Regions from separate parts of the Dickeya aquatica genome, predicted to be linked through region 3. Evidence: predicted binding sites of a transcription regulator. Region 3 holds the regulator's gene; each other region holds the start of a gene.
What was found. Region 3 encodes PurR, which represses purine synthesis genes. Its sites were predicted from a motif close to CANGCAAACGTTTGCNTG; they were not measured.
Positions count from the first base shown of each region.

Region 1: a site for PurR is predicted at 1,090-1,107, ahead of DAQ1742_RS17240 (nucleoside-specific channel-forming protein Tsx). Genes of this name have one in related genera too.
Region 2: a site for PurR is predicted at 1,335-1,352, ahead of carA (glutamine-hydrolyzing carbamoyl-phosphate synthase small subunit). Genes of this name have one in related genera too.
Region 4: a site for PurR is predicted at 1,722-1,739, ahead of purL (phosphoribosylformylglycinamidine synthase). Genes of this name have one in related genera too.

Region 1 covers NZ_LT615367.1:3,801,760-3,804,972, forward strand. The annotation lists gene ampE (beta-lactamase regulator AmpE) at 1-259, opposite strand, end outside; gene ampD (1,6-anhydro-N-acetylmuramyl-L-alanine amidase AmpD) at 264-824, opposite strand; gene DAQ1742_RS17240 (nucleoside-specific channel-forming protein Tsx) at 1,225-2,088, shown strand; gene nadC (carboxylating nicotinate-nucleotide diphosphorylase) at 2,219-3,109, shown strand.
Region 2 covers NZ_LT615367.1:3,878,245-3,881,457, reverse strand. The annotation lists gene rihC (ribonucleoside hydrolase RihC) at 1-149, shown strand, start outside; gene dapB (4-hydroxy-tetrahydrodipicolinate reductase) at 298-1,119, shown strand; gene carA (glutamine-hydrolyzing carbamoyl-phosphate synthase small subunit) at 1,574-2,719, shown strand; gene carB (carbamoyl-phosphate synthase large subunit) at 2,807-3,213, shown strand, end outside.
Region 3 covers NZ_LT615367.1:2,737,975-2,741,187, reverse strand. The annotation lists gene cfa (cyclopropane fatty acyl phospholipid synthase) at 1-967, opposite strand, end outside; gene purR (HTH-type transcriptional repressor PurR) at 1,361-2,386, opposite strand; gene cydH (cytochrome bd-I oxidase subunit CydH) at 2,750-2,839, shown strand; gene DAQ1742_RS12375 (C40 family peptidase) at 3,024-3,213, opposite strand, start outside.
Region 4 covers NZ_LT615367.1:1,055,990-1,059,202, forward strand. The annotation lists gene tadA (tRNA adenosine(34) deaminase TadA) at 1-98, shown strand, start outside; gene mltF (membrane-bound lytic murein transglycosylase MltF) at 100-1,557, opposite strand; gene purL (phosphoribosylformylglycinamidine synthase) at 1,834-3,213, shown strand, end outside.

The sequences.
Region 1 (3,213 bases), 1.1 Mb from region 3:
CCTCACCGGCTCCGATGCACAATAACCCAACGGCAATCCACAACAGTAGCAGTGGCAAACCAAACAGCCAGCCACCGAGCAACCATTGCAACATCAGCATGATGCCCATCGACATCGCTGACAGAAAAAGCGTTTGCAGCAATGACGGAGCAGACAGATGGCGAAACACCTGCTCCAGATGATGATCCAGTTGCCAGTGGTCGCCGCGTTTAAACATACGCTCCCACCCCAATACCAGTAACAGGCTAAACAACGTCATCGGTTTACTCCCCTTGTTGCTCTTGTGTCTGCCATAACTGTTGATATCGGGCCCAGTCGAATGCCGGGCCGGGATCGGTTTTGCGCCCCGGCGCAATATCACTATGCCCGGTAATACGGTCTGATGTCATACCGTACTCTTTACTGAGTAATCGCGTCACCCGCGCCAGACTCTGGTACTGTTCCGGGGTAAATGGCTCGGTATCAGTGCCTTCGAGCTCAATACCAATCGAGAAATCATTACAGCGCTCGCGCCCTTGAAACACCGAAACACCGGCATGCCAGGCCCGTTTATCAAACGCAACATACTGAACAATCTCTCCGTCACGACGAATCAAACAGTGAGCGGACACCCGCAAATGGGCTATCGTGGCGAAATAAGGGTGGTCACGGCCCTCTAACATACCGGTAAAAAGCTGGTCAATATAAGGCCCGCCAAACTCTCCCGGTGGCAAACTGATGTTGTGAATCACCAACAAAGAAGGGGATTCCGCCTCTGGACGCTCATCCTGATGCGGTGACAGAACGCGTTTAACGCCTGTCAACCAGCCATGCTCGACTCTCATCAACACTCCTTTTATCTGACCGGCTATTGCGAATGCGAGCCACTGCCCACTCCGGTATCCCCCCGTCATCGGCCACAGGCCCTAACCGCCTGTTCGAACTCATCATGCAGACATCTTACCGCATCTGCTATGCTTCTGAGGCGCGAAAAAAGCATGCCAATTTATCCGCTGTCATCACTCCTGAGACGCCCCCCCCATGATGTTCTACTCATCTTCTGGTATGCTGCGCCCCTTCTGCGGCCTGTACCCAGCGAATTTGTCATGACAGGCAAACGTGGTTGTCCGCAGTTCATCGCCGGAAAATTTTTCAGTCTTTATTTTGTTATTACCGTCCGAACCCCCTTTGCAGACCGGGCAGGCCGGGATGCCAATCGAGCATCGGACAATACAGAGAATCATCATGAAAAAAATCCTTGCTGCCTGTGCAATCAGCACATTGTCATACAGTTTACCCACCCTTGCGGATGCCAGCGCCCCGCAATATCTTTCTGACTGGTGGCACCAGAGCATTAATGTTGTAGGCAGTTATCACACGCGCTTCGGGCCCCAGTTAAACAATGATGTGTATCTGGAGTATGAAGCTTTCGCCCGCAAGGACTGGTTTGATTTTTACGGCTACGTCGATGTGCCAAAAACGTTTGGTGCCGGTAACACACCTGACCGTGGTATCTGGGACAAAGGTTCTCCGCTGTTTATGGAAATTGAACCGCGCTTTTCCATCGACAAGCTGACCAACACACAGTTAGGATTCGGCCCGTTCAAAGAGTGGTACGTCGCCAATAACATTATCTACGATCAAGGCCGCAACAACGACTCACGCCAGAGCACCTGGTTCGTCGGTCTGGGAACCGACATCAACACCGGCACTGACCTGTCACTGTCCGCCAATATCTATGCCCGCTACCAGGGCCAGAACTACAGCGCGCCAAATGAAGACCGCTGGGATGGCTACCGTTTCAAAATCAAATATTTCTACCCGATCGCACTGCTGTGGGGCGGCAAGCTAACCTATATTGGCTTTACCAACTTCGACTTTGGCTCCGACCTGGCAAACGCAGCGGGCCCATCGCGCACCGGCAACGCCATTGCCTCAAGCCATATTCTGGCCTTGAACTATGACCACTGGCACTACTCGGTCGTCGCACGTTACTTCCATAACGGCGGCCAATGGGCTGAAGGCACAGAACTGGATTTTGGCCGGGGCCCGTTTAATGTTCGCTCCACCGGCTGGGGCTATTATCTGGTCGCAGGTTACAACTTCTGATTGTTGGCATTATCTATCCCGGCCAGCACCGGGATAGAAAAACAACATGTTGAACTACAATAATATTTAGAGCATATACCGCCCGCTAAATGGGATAGCATAACGTCCGGATTTCCGTCGGAGTAACATGATGACAACACGTCGTTATAGTCAGGAACAGCGTCAGGCTGAACTGCTGGAGCGCATTGAGCAGGATATCCCCGCCAGCGTACATCTGGCATTACGTGAAGACCTTGGCGGCGATGCCAGCGCGGAGCGCGACATTACCGCACAATTGTTGCCAGCAGACGCCCAGGCCCACGCCGTCATTATTACCCGTGAAAGCGGGGTTTTTTGCGGCCAGCGCTGGCTGGATGAAGTGTTCCGTCAGTTGGGCGGAAACGTGGCCATCGACTGGCTGGTGCACGACGGTGATGTTTTGACAGAAAACCAGCCGCTGTGCCGCCTGCACGGGCCTTCGCGCATACTGCTCACCGGTGAGCGCACCGCGTTAAATTTCCTGCAAACGCTCAGTGGCGTGGCAACCGAAGTCCACCGTTATGTCGCTCAATTAGCAGGAACACACACCCGGTTGCTGGACACGCGAAAAACGCTGCCCGGTTTGCGTACTGCTCTTAAATACGCGGTACTGTGTGGCGGAGGAAGCAACCATCGCCTCGGCCTGGCAGATGCCTTTCTGATTAAGGAAAACCACATTATCGCTGCTGGATCCATTAAACTGGCAGTCGAACAAGCCTTCCGGCTGCGTAACGATGTACCAATAGAAGTCGAAGTCGAAACACTCGATGAACTGCAACAGGCGCTGGACGCTAATGCCGATATCATCATGCTGGACAACTTCACGCTGGCAGCCATTCACGAAGCGGTAACGCTGACCCGTGGCCGTGCACTGCTGGAAGTCTCGGGTAACGTGACACTGCAAACACTGCCCGCTTATGCCGCGACCGGCGTCGACTATATCTCGGTCGGCGCGCTGACCAAGCATGTACAGGCGCTCGATCTGTCGATGCGGTTTAATTAATCCTTCATCACTCTTGTTGCATTCGCCTCCACGCCATCAGCCCAGCCTCTGTGGGTTGATGGCTATCCTACCGCCGTATCTGTTTTTCCACCCGTATTCCTTTC
Region 2 (3,213 bases), 1.1 Mb from region 3:
TTGAGACACAGGGAGAGTACACCTCCGGGGCAACGGTGGTGGATCTGGACAATCGCCTGCAAAGAGCGGCGAATGCGCAGGTTGCCGTAGGGCTGGATGTGGACGGCTTTCGTCACTGGGTGTCTGAGATGCTTTCATCTCTGCCTTAATTGGGCCGCTTTGCCTTATGGCGTTTACTGATATCGCACCGCTGCTGTCGTAAATTTCTAATTATGGAGATTTTCGGCTGGCGGCTCAGGGCCGGGCTGGTTAACCTGAGACGATTTCCTCACTCCTCAACAGATAAAGAGTATGAATATGCGTGATGCACAGGTTCGCGTCGCTATCGCGGGCGCGGGTGGCCGCATGGGGCGGCAGTTGATTCAGGCAGCGTTACAAATGGAAGGCGTGGTGCTGGGCGCGGCGCTGGAACGCGAGGGTTCTTCCCTGATTGGCTGTGACGCCGGGGAACTGGCCGGTGTGGCAAAAACCGGTGTCGTGGTACAGAGCGCGCTGGATGCGGTTGTCGATGATTTTGACGTGTTTATCGATTTCACCCGTCCTGAAGGCACACTTCACCATCTGGCATTCTGCCGTGAGCACAGTAAAGGGATGGTGATTGGCACCACCGGGTTTGACGACCAGGGCAAAGCGGCTATCCAGCAGGCAGCGGCTGATATCGGTATTGTGTTTGCTGCGAATTTCAGCGTTGGCGTCAACCTGTTACTGAAGTTACTGGAAAAAGCGGCCAAAGTGATGGGCGATTATACCGATATCGAAATCATTGAAGCGCACCATCGTCATAAAGTGGATGCGCCATCAGGCACGGCACTGGCAATGGGTGAAGCGATTGCCGGGGCGCTGGGGCGTGATTTGAAGGATTGTGCGGTCTATGCCCGTGAGGGGCATACCGGCGAGCGCGATCCTCAGAGTATCGGTTTTGCTACCGTGCGCGCAGGCGATATCGTCGGTGAGCACACCGCCATGTTTGCGGATATTGGCGAGCGCATTGAGATAACCCATAAAGCCTCAAGCCGTATGACGTTTGCAAATGGCGCTGTCAGGTCAGCATTGTGGTTAAGTGCGCATAATCACGGCCTTTTTGATATGAGAGATGTGCTTGGGTTAAATGATTTATGATTTTTCTTCTAAAAGAAACTTTCATAATTCATTGAAAAAAATGGCATCTATAGGGATGCCATTTTTTTTATGCAAAAAATAGCATTTAAGTTTAATTCTATTTTTAGATTGCCATTTTCCATGGTTTTCTTTGTGTTTTGTTGGGGTTGTCTGTATGTTTTTTGCTCTTTAAATCAGGTGTGCGGGAGTTTTCATCACTTTGTGATTCATAATGGCTGGCAACCGTTTACTTTTTCCAGTTGATATGGGTTTTTGTCGCTGTGGCTGGAAATTGTGTCTTGAAGCCATAAAATACCTAAAAAAATGCCGCTTTGGGTGGACAACGGACGGGGGCATCATTAAAATGCGCGCAATTTGCCAAAAATTTGCCTTACAGGTGGTTTTTGCATTGATTTAGCGTTTGAAACTGAATTAATATGCAAATAACATGATTTTTTATTCCTTGGAGGGTGTTTTGATTAAGTCAGCGCTGTTGGTTCTGGAAGACGGAACCCAATTCCACGGTCGGGCCATTGGGGCAGAGGGAGCGGCAGTGGGGGAAGTGGTCTTCAATACGTCGATGACCGGTTATCAAGAAATCCTCACTGATCCTTCCTATTCCCGCCAGATTGTTACTCTTACTTATCCTCATATCGGCAATGTCGGTGCCAACAAAGCCGATGAAGAATCTCCCGCTGTTCATGCACAAGGGCTGGTTATTCGAGATTTGCCCCTGATTGCCAGTAACTACCGCAGTGAAGAAAGCCTGTCTGACTACCTCAAACGTCACAACATTGTGGCGATTGCCGATATCGATACCCGCAAGCTGACGCGTTTGCTGCGTGAAAAAGGCGCGCAGAACGGTTGTATCATCGCGGGCGATGCGCCGGATGCGGCGCTGGCGCTGGAAAAAGCCAAAGCGTTTCCTGGCCTTAAGGGGATGGATCTTGCCAAAGAGGTGACGACACAATCACCCTATACCTGGTTACAGGGCAGTTGGACGCTGGAAGGGGAATTGCCCGCAGCAAAAGACGAGAGTGAACTGCCGTACCATGTGGTGGCCTATGACTACGGCGTGAAGCGCAACATCCTGCGTATGCTGGTGGATCGCGGCTGCCGCCTGACGGTTGTGCCAGCGCAAACCCCGGCTGATGAGGTACTGAAACTCAACCCGGACGGTATTTTCCTCTCCAATGGCCCCGGCGACCCGGCACCGTGCGATTACGCGATTGAGGCTATCAAAGCGTTTCTGGAAACCGATATTCCGGTGTTTGGTATCTGTCTGGGCCACCAGTTGCTGGCGCTCGCCAGCGGCGCGCAAACCGTCAAGATGAAATTCGGCCACCACGGTGGCAACCATCCGGTGAAAGACTTGGATGGCAACCGCGTGATGATAACCGCCCAGAACCACGGCTTTGCGGTCGATGAAACGTCGCTGCCCGCCACGCTGCGCGCGACGCACAAATCGCTGTTCGACGGTTCGTTGCAGGGGATTCACCGCACCGATAAAGCAGCGTTCAGTTTTCAGGGGCACCCGGAAGCGAGCCCCGGCCCGCACGATGCCGCACCGCTGTTTGATCACTTCATTGAACTGATTGAGTCTTACCGTAACACCAAATAATCGGAGCCCGTTTAGTCACGCTGCGGTAAAAGAACAGGGCGAAAGCGCCAGTGCAGCAGTGAGTAAACGGGTTCGCAGGAGCGAGAAATGCCAAAACGTACAGACATAAAAAGTATCCTGATCCTCGGTGCCGGCCCGATTGTCATCGGCCAGGCCTGTGAGTTTGACTATTCCGGTGCTCAGGCGTGTAAGGCACTGCGCGAAGAAGGCTACCGTGTCATTCTGGTGAACTCTAACCCGGCCACTATCATGACTGACCCGGAGATGGCCGATGCCACCTACATCGAGCCGATTCACTGGGAAGTGGTGCGTAAAATTATCGAAAAAGAGCGCCCGGATGCGGTGTTGCCGACCATGGGTGGCCAGACGGCGTTGAACTGCGCGCTGGAGCTGGAGCGTCAGGGCGTGCTGGCCGAATTCGGTGTGACCATGATCGGTGCTACCGCCGATGCGATTGATAAAGCGGAAGATCGTCGCCGTTTCGACATCGCGAT
Region 3 (3,213 bases):
CCATCAGTGTACGGTCATAGTCGGCACCAAAATTGTGCCAGTCTTCCATGACCAGATAAGGTTCGCTGGCGGTTGCGATATGTTGAACCGAAGGCAGGCAGCCATTGGGAAAAATGTATTTATTGATCCAGGGGTCGACTTTCAGGTTGGTCGCATTTGCTCCGATGGTGTGGAGTAAAAATAGCCCATTGGGCTTGAGGTTACGCCTGATTGCCTGAAAATAGGTGTCATAATTTTTAGGGCCAACGTGTTCAAACATCCCCACAGAAACAATACGATCAAATGGCTGGTGCATGTCACGGTAGTCTTGCAGCAGAATAGACACATCCAGGCCCTGGCAGCGTTGCTGTGCCAGCGTCTGCTGCTCACGCGAGATGGTAATACCGGTCACGCGAACGCCATAATGGCGTGCGGCAAAGGCTGACAGGCCTCCCCAGCCACAGCCGATATCCAGTAAGGTCATTCCCTGGCGTAGCTGCAATTTTTCGCAAATCAGATGCAACTTGTCTTGCTGTGCCTGTTCGAGCGTTTCGGCGTGTTTCCAGTAAGCGCAAGAGTACTGCATGTGCGGGTCAAGCATACGTGAGAAAAGATCATTACCGAGGTCGTAATGCGCCTTGCCCACCCTCCATGCGCGGCGGCGGGATTGCAGGTTTATCACTCTTGCCAGCAGTACCCGCAGCGTGTCATGCAAACGGTGCGGCAATTGGTTTTCCAGCCCGGCACGTAAAGCGCGATGAAAAAACATATCCAGGCGCTCGCACTCCCACCAGCCATCCATATAACTTTCGCCGAGCCCCAGTGAACCTTCCCGCAATATCCGTTTGTAGAAATTGGGATTTTTCACCTGTATATCAAACGGGTGCGAGCCATTGATAGTAATACCAGCGCCCGCCAGCATATTATTGACTATCTGGAACCAGGACGTGCCAGCACTCCCCAGATCCTCTGCGTAAGATGAGCTCATCACTTCCCCCCTACCTTGCCAACATTGCAGTGCAAGGAATTCGTTAGACCATTGTACCCATGAAGAACATTCGGTGGACTCAATCCATCGTCTGGCCCTGAAGACTCAGCGGTATTCAAGAGAAAAGCGGCTACGAAAGGCGTCTGCCACTGGGCGCGGAAAGGCGGTGGTGATTATGCGCACCGTGGCGCTCAATGAGCAGGGCAGCAAAATGGGCGATGTGAGGAGCCATCACAATCCTGCATCGTCACATGATGATTATTGTCGTTAAAGGCAATGACAAGTTTATGACTGCCCGCGCCTGTCGGCAAGATTCGACTGGCGTGGGCCGCACAATAGATTCAATCAGGCGGGCTGAAAGTGAACCCCACAGGCATGAAGATAAGGGGCAATTTAGCGGCGATAGTCCACAAACGGGCCATCAGCAACGGAGCGGCGCTCTATCAGCGTTGGGTGAACTTCGATAGTCTGTGCTTCTTCACGTTTGCTGGTAATGCGATCAAGCAGCATGGAGAATGCGGCCTGGCCGAGGCGCTCTTTGGGCTGATGGATGGTAGTCAGTGCCGGAGTGAAATAGCGCGCATGGCGAACGTTGTCATACCCTATCACCGAAATATCCTGAGGTACCCGCAAGCCCAGCTCATCAGCCGCACAGATAGCGCCCATCGCCATGATATCACCACCACAGAATACCGCGGTGGGGCGGTGTTTTTGTGCCAGAATCTGGTGCATGGCTTTATAGCCGGACTCTGGTTCGAAGTCGCCTTGCACCACCCACTCTTCGCGTATCGTAATATCGGCTTCCTTCAGCGCTTTAAGAAAACCAAGGTAGCGCCCGCTGCCAGTGTTACGCTCTTGTGAGCCGGGGATCGCACCAATATCGCGATGCCCGCGCTCAATCAGATAACGGCCTGCCATATAACCGCCCGCGAAGGCGTTATCGATAATTGTGTCGGTAAAATCGCTGTGCGCTTCCCCCCAGTCCATCACTACCATGGGGATATGACGGTAATCGGCCAGCATCGACAACAGTGCCGGTGGATATTCAGCACACATCACCAACAGACCATCGACACGCTTTTGTGCCAGCATCGACAGATAAGCGCGCTGCTTGTCCAGATTGTTGTGGGAATTACACAAAATCAGCGTATAGCCTCTGGCATAACAACTGTTTTCTACCGCTTCAATAATTTCAGCAAAATAGGGCGCTTCACTGGATGTGGCCAGCAAACCGATAGACTTGGTGTGATTCACTTTTAGGCTGCGTGCCACCGCGCTTGGCGAATAATGTAACTCCTCGATGGCGGCACGCACCGCAGCCTTGGTTTCTTCGGCGACGAAACGTGTTTTATTGATCACGTGTGATACGGTTGTGGTCGAAACGCCTGCGCGCTTTGCCACATCTTTAATCGTTGCCATCTTAGGTGACTCCTGAACAGTTGTAACAGCAACGTATCTGTTACAGCAGTAAATATGTTGTTAATCGTTTGCCTGCGTGAATTCTTCTCCAGCCAAACACTATTTTCAGGAGGAGACATGCCGAAGTGTAGCCGGAAGGGGAGCCGGGAGGGCGGCCAACGCAGTGCATACAGTAAACCGCGAATTTTGGCCGATTTAACTCAAAAGTGGAAGAGGTAATTCGTGTTATCTCTGTGATGGGGAAAGCGGTTTTTTTAAACGTCCTTCATATAATAGGCAAGATATTGATTATGCTTTTCATCGGTATCCATCTATTCTGATGATGTGATGGCCCACCGATTTGTCAAATACAGGAGATGGTTTATGGATACGAATTTGAAAATGTCGTTGTTCACGACAGTCGTTGCGCTGACGGTGATTGTGATATTTAGCATGAGTGCGGTGCTGAATTAACCCTGAGTACGCGGAGACTCACCATTGGCTGATGGCTCCTCTCGCGCAGATGTGATATCACCGCGGCCGCATTTTTTGTCGCGTGCAAAATAATGATGAAACAAGCCCCGAATGAGCAGATGCGCTTTCGGGGCTTGTTTCATCTGGTGAGGGGGCTGGCGGTAGAGTTATGACAGTGGTGTCATTAGCGCATGGTTTTTGGCGTAACCACACGGCGAGCGCCTACGTAGTGATCCTGCCAATAATCTTCACTTAACTTGCTGATTTTTATGTCAGAGCCAGTTCGGGGCGATTGAATAAAGCGGCCATTACCAAGATAAACGCCAACGTGATCTGCTGCACCACGATTTGTTATCCGAAAGAACACCAAATCG
Region 4 (3,213 bases), 1.7 Mb from region 3:
TACTGGCTGAGGAGTGCGCCTCGCTACTGAGCCGCTTTTTCAAAATGCGGCGTCAACAGCAGCGTGAAGCACGACTGTCACGCCCGTTATCCGGGTGACTCAGCGCTGCGTATTGGCAACAAGCCTGTCCGGTGGAACAGCCGGATAGGCGCTGGCGGTGAGCTGCTCTTGACGTGAGCGGCTCTCTTTTTCAGACAGATGGCCGACCAGGCTAATCCTATAACGTCGGATATTTTCTACATAGTTATAGGCTTCCTGACCCCGCGCATAGCCATTGGCGGTTTGGCTGTAGTAGCGTTTTTCGCTCAGCATGGGTAAGCGTATTTTGACATCAGCCCAACTGTCTGGATTGCCTTGCTGTTTCTCAGTCAGTTTTCGCGCGTCCATCATGTGGGCATACCCCATGTTATACGCCGCCAGCGCAAACCAGATACGCTCATCTTGCGGGATGGACGCTGGCACCTGTTGCATCATCAAAGAGAGGTATTTCGCCCCGCCCCGCACACTCTCTTGCGGGTCAAGCCTGTCTGTTACATCCAGACTGTCGGCGGTGTTACGGGTTAACATCATCAGCCCGCGCACGCCGGTCGGTGAGGTTGCCAGCGGATTCCAGTGTGATTCCTGATAAGAGATAGCGGCCAGTAGTTTCCAGTCTATGTCCTGGGCATATTTTTCAAACAAGGGGCGAAAAACCGGCAGTGTGTTATCAATGGCGCTTAAAAATACCGTGGTATCCACATAATCAAACTCGCCAACATGCCCGAGGTATTTCTCTTCCAGACGCGCCAGTGAGCCGTCTTCGGCCGCCTGACTGAAAAAGTCAAGCAAGGCGGCGGCGATACTGTCATCACGGCCCTGACGCAGATACCAGGTAACGGGCTCTTCATCGCTCAAGTCAAAAGCAACCGCCAGTTGCGGGTGGATGCGCTGTATCAGGCCAATAGTGATGGAATCCGCGATGGTGTAATCGAGTGTTCCGTCAGCCACTTTTTTGAGCACTTCCTGCTCTGACTGGTCGGTGGTGAGCTCCCAGCCCAGTTGCGGGTAGCGTGTGGCTTTTAAATCACGTAGCGTGGCGGCATGGGCAGAACCGGATAATACCGTCAGTTTACCTTGCAGTTTATCCAGCGCGCTGGGGCGCGGCATACCCATACGATAGACCAACTGCTGCGACACGGAATAATAAGCGGGCCCGGCACGAAAACGGCTTAAACGCTCGCGATTATAGATAAGTCCTGCGGCGAGCAAGTCGGCATCGTCATGATCCAGATCGCCAAACAGGTCATCGACATTTTGGCGCACGGAGATAACCAGCTTCACGCCGAGGTAATCGGCGAAACGTTTGGCCAGTTCATAATCTAATCCGGTGGGGGAGCCCTCGCTGAGTGTATAAGTCAGCGGAGAGGTCACGGTGCTGATACGCAGTTCACCGCGTGAAAGAATCTGCCTTAGCTGATCGTCTGGATGACTGCGCCAGGGGATGTTTGGCCACAGTGCCAGCGTTAACAGCAAAGCGATAACCCCGATGAAAAAATAATTTATCGTTAAACGCTTCAATGAGTTGTCTCTCGGCGGCCGGTTGGCCTGTCTGTCTGTTTCGGCAGTTTTTTGTGCTTTCTTTCCCAGAGTCGGGGCATTTTGCTTAACAAACCGCCAGTGTGCAACAGTTATTAGTTTGCCTACTGATTAACCGCACGTTTTCCGCAAAGTTTAACTATCGCTACGCAAACGGTTTCGTCACGCCTTACTATTCTCTATAATAATGCGCGTTTCCCCCCTGTAGCGCCCTGACGCACTGTCTCCGGTGCCTCGAAGACGAGAGAAATTTAGATGATGGAAATCTTGCGTGGTTCACCCGCCCTATCGGCTTTTCGTATCAATAAACTGTTGACCCGGTGTAAGGAATACCATCTGCCTGTCAGCGATATTTACGCCGAATACGTCCATTTCGCCGATGTGAACGCTCCGCTAAACCATGAAGAACAGTCACGACTGAGTCGCTTGCTAAAATACGGTCCTTCGCTGGCAGAGCATGAGCCCGGTGGTCGCCTGATTCTGGTTACTCCACGTCCTGGTACTATTTCTCCCTGGTCTTCTAAAGCCACGGATATTGCACATAATTGTGGTTTGCAAAAAATTCGCCGACTGGAGCGAGGGCTGGCGTTTTATATCCATGCGCCAACCCTGAGCCATGCTCAGTGGCAGGCGCTGGCGGCACTGTTGCATGATCGCATGATGGAGTGCGTGTTTGATGATATGCAGCAGGCTAACCTGCTATTTTCCCAGCATCAACCTGCGCCGTTTAAACGTATTGAGATTCTGCTTGAAGGGCGCGCCGCGCTGGAAGCGGCTAACCTGCGCCTGGGGCTGGCGCTGGCAGAGGATGAAATTGACTATCTGCTGGAGGCGTTTACGGCATTAGGGCGTAACCCGACGGACATCGAGCTCTATATGTTTGCTCAGGCAAACTCTGAACACTGCCGTCACAAGATTTTTAACGCCGACTGGGTTATCAATGGCGAAGAACAGCCTAAGTCGCTGTTTAAAATGATTAAAAACACCTTCGAGCACACGCCGGATCATGTGCTGTCTGCCTATAAAGATAACGCGGCGGTGATGGAAGGCTCGGCTGTTGGCCGTTTTTTCCCTAATCCTCAGGGCGTATATGAATACCATCAGGAAGATGCTCATATCCTGATGAAAGTGGAAACCCATAACCACCCGACGGCGATTTCACCCTGGCCTGGCGCTGCAACCGGCTCTGGCGGTGAAATTCGTGACGAGGGCGCGACCGGTCGTGGTGCCAAACCCAAAGCGGGGCTGGTCGGTTTTTCGGTCTCCAACCTGCGTATTCCCGACTTTATTCAGCCCTGGGAGCAGGATTTCGGTAAGCCGGACCGTATCGTCAGTGCGCTGGATATCATGACAGACGGGCCGCTTGGCGGCGCAGCATTTAATAACGAATTTGGTCGCCCGGCACTGACTGGCTATTTCCGTACCTATGAGGAAATCGTGGATAGCCATAACGGTGTCGAAGTGCGGGGCTATCACAAACCCATTATGCTGGCCGGTGGTATCGGCAATATTTGTGATGGGCATGTGAAGAAAGGCGACATCAGCATTGGTGCCAAGCTTATTGTGCTGGGCGGCCCGGCGATGAATATCGGCCTCGGTGGTGGTGCCGCATCATCGATGGCATCCGGCCAGTCTGAT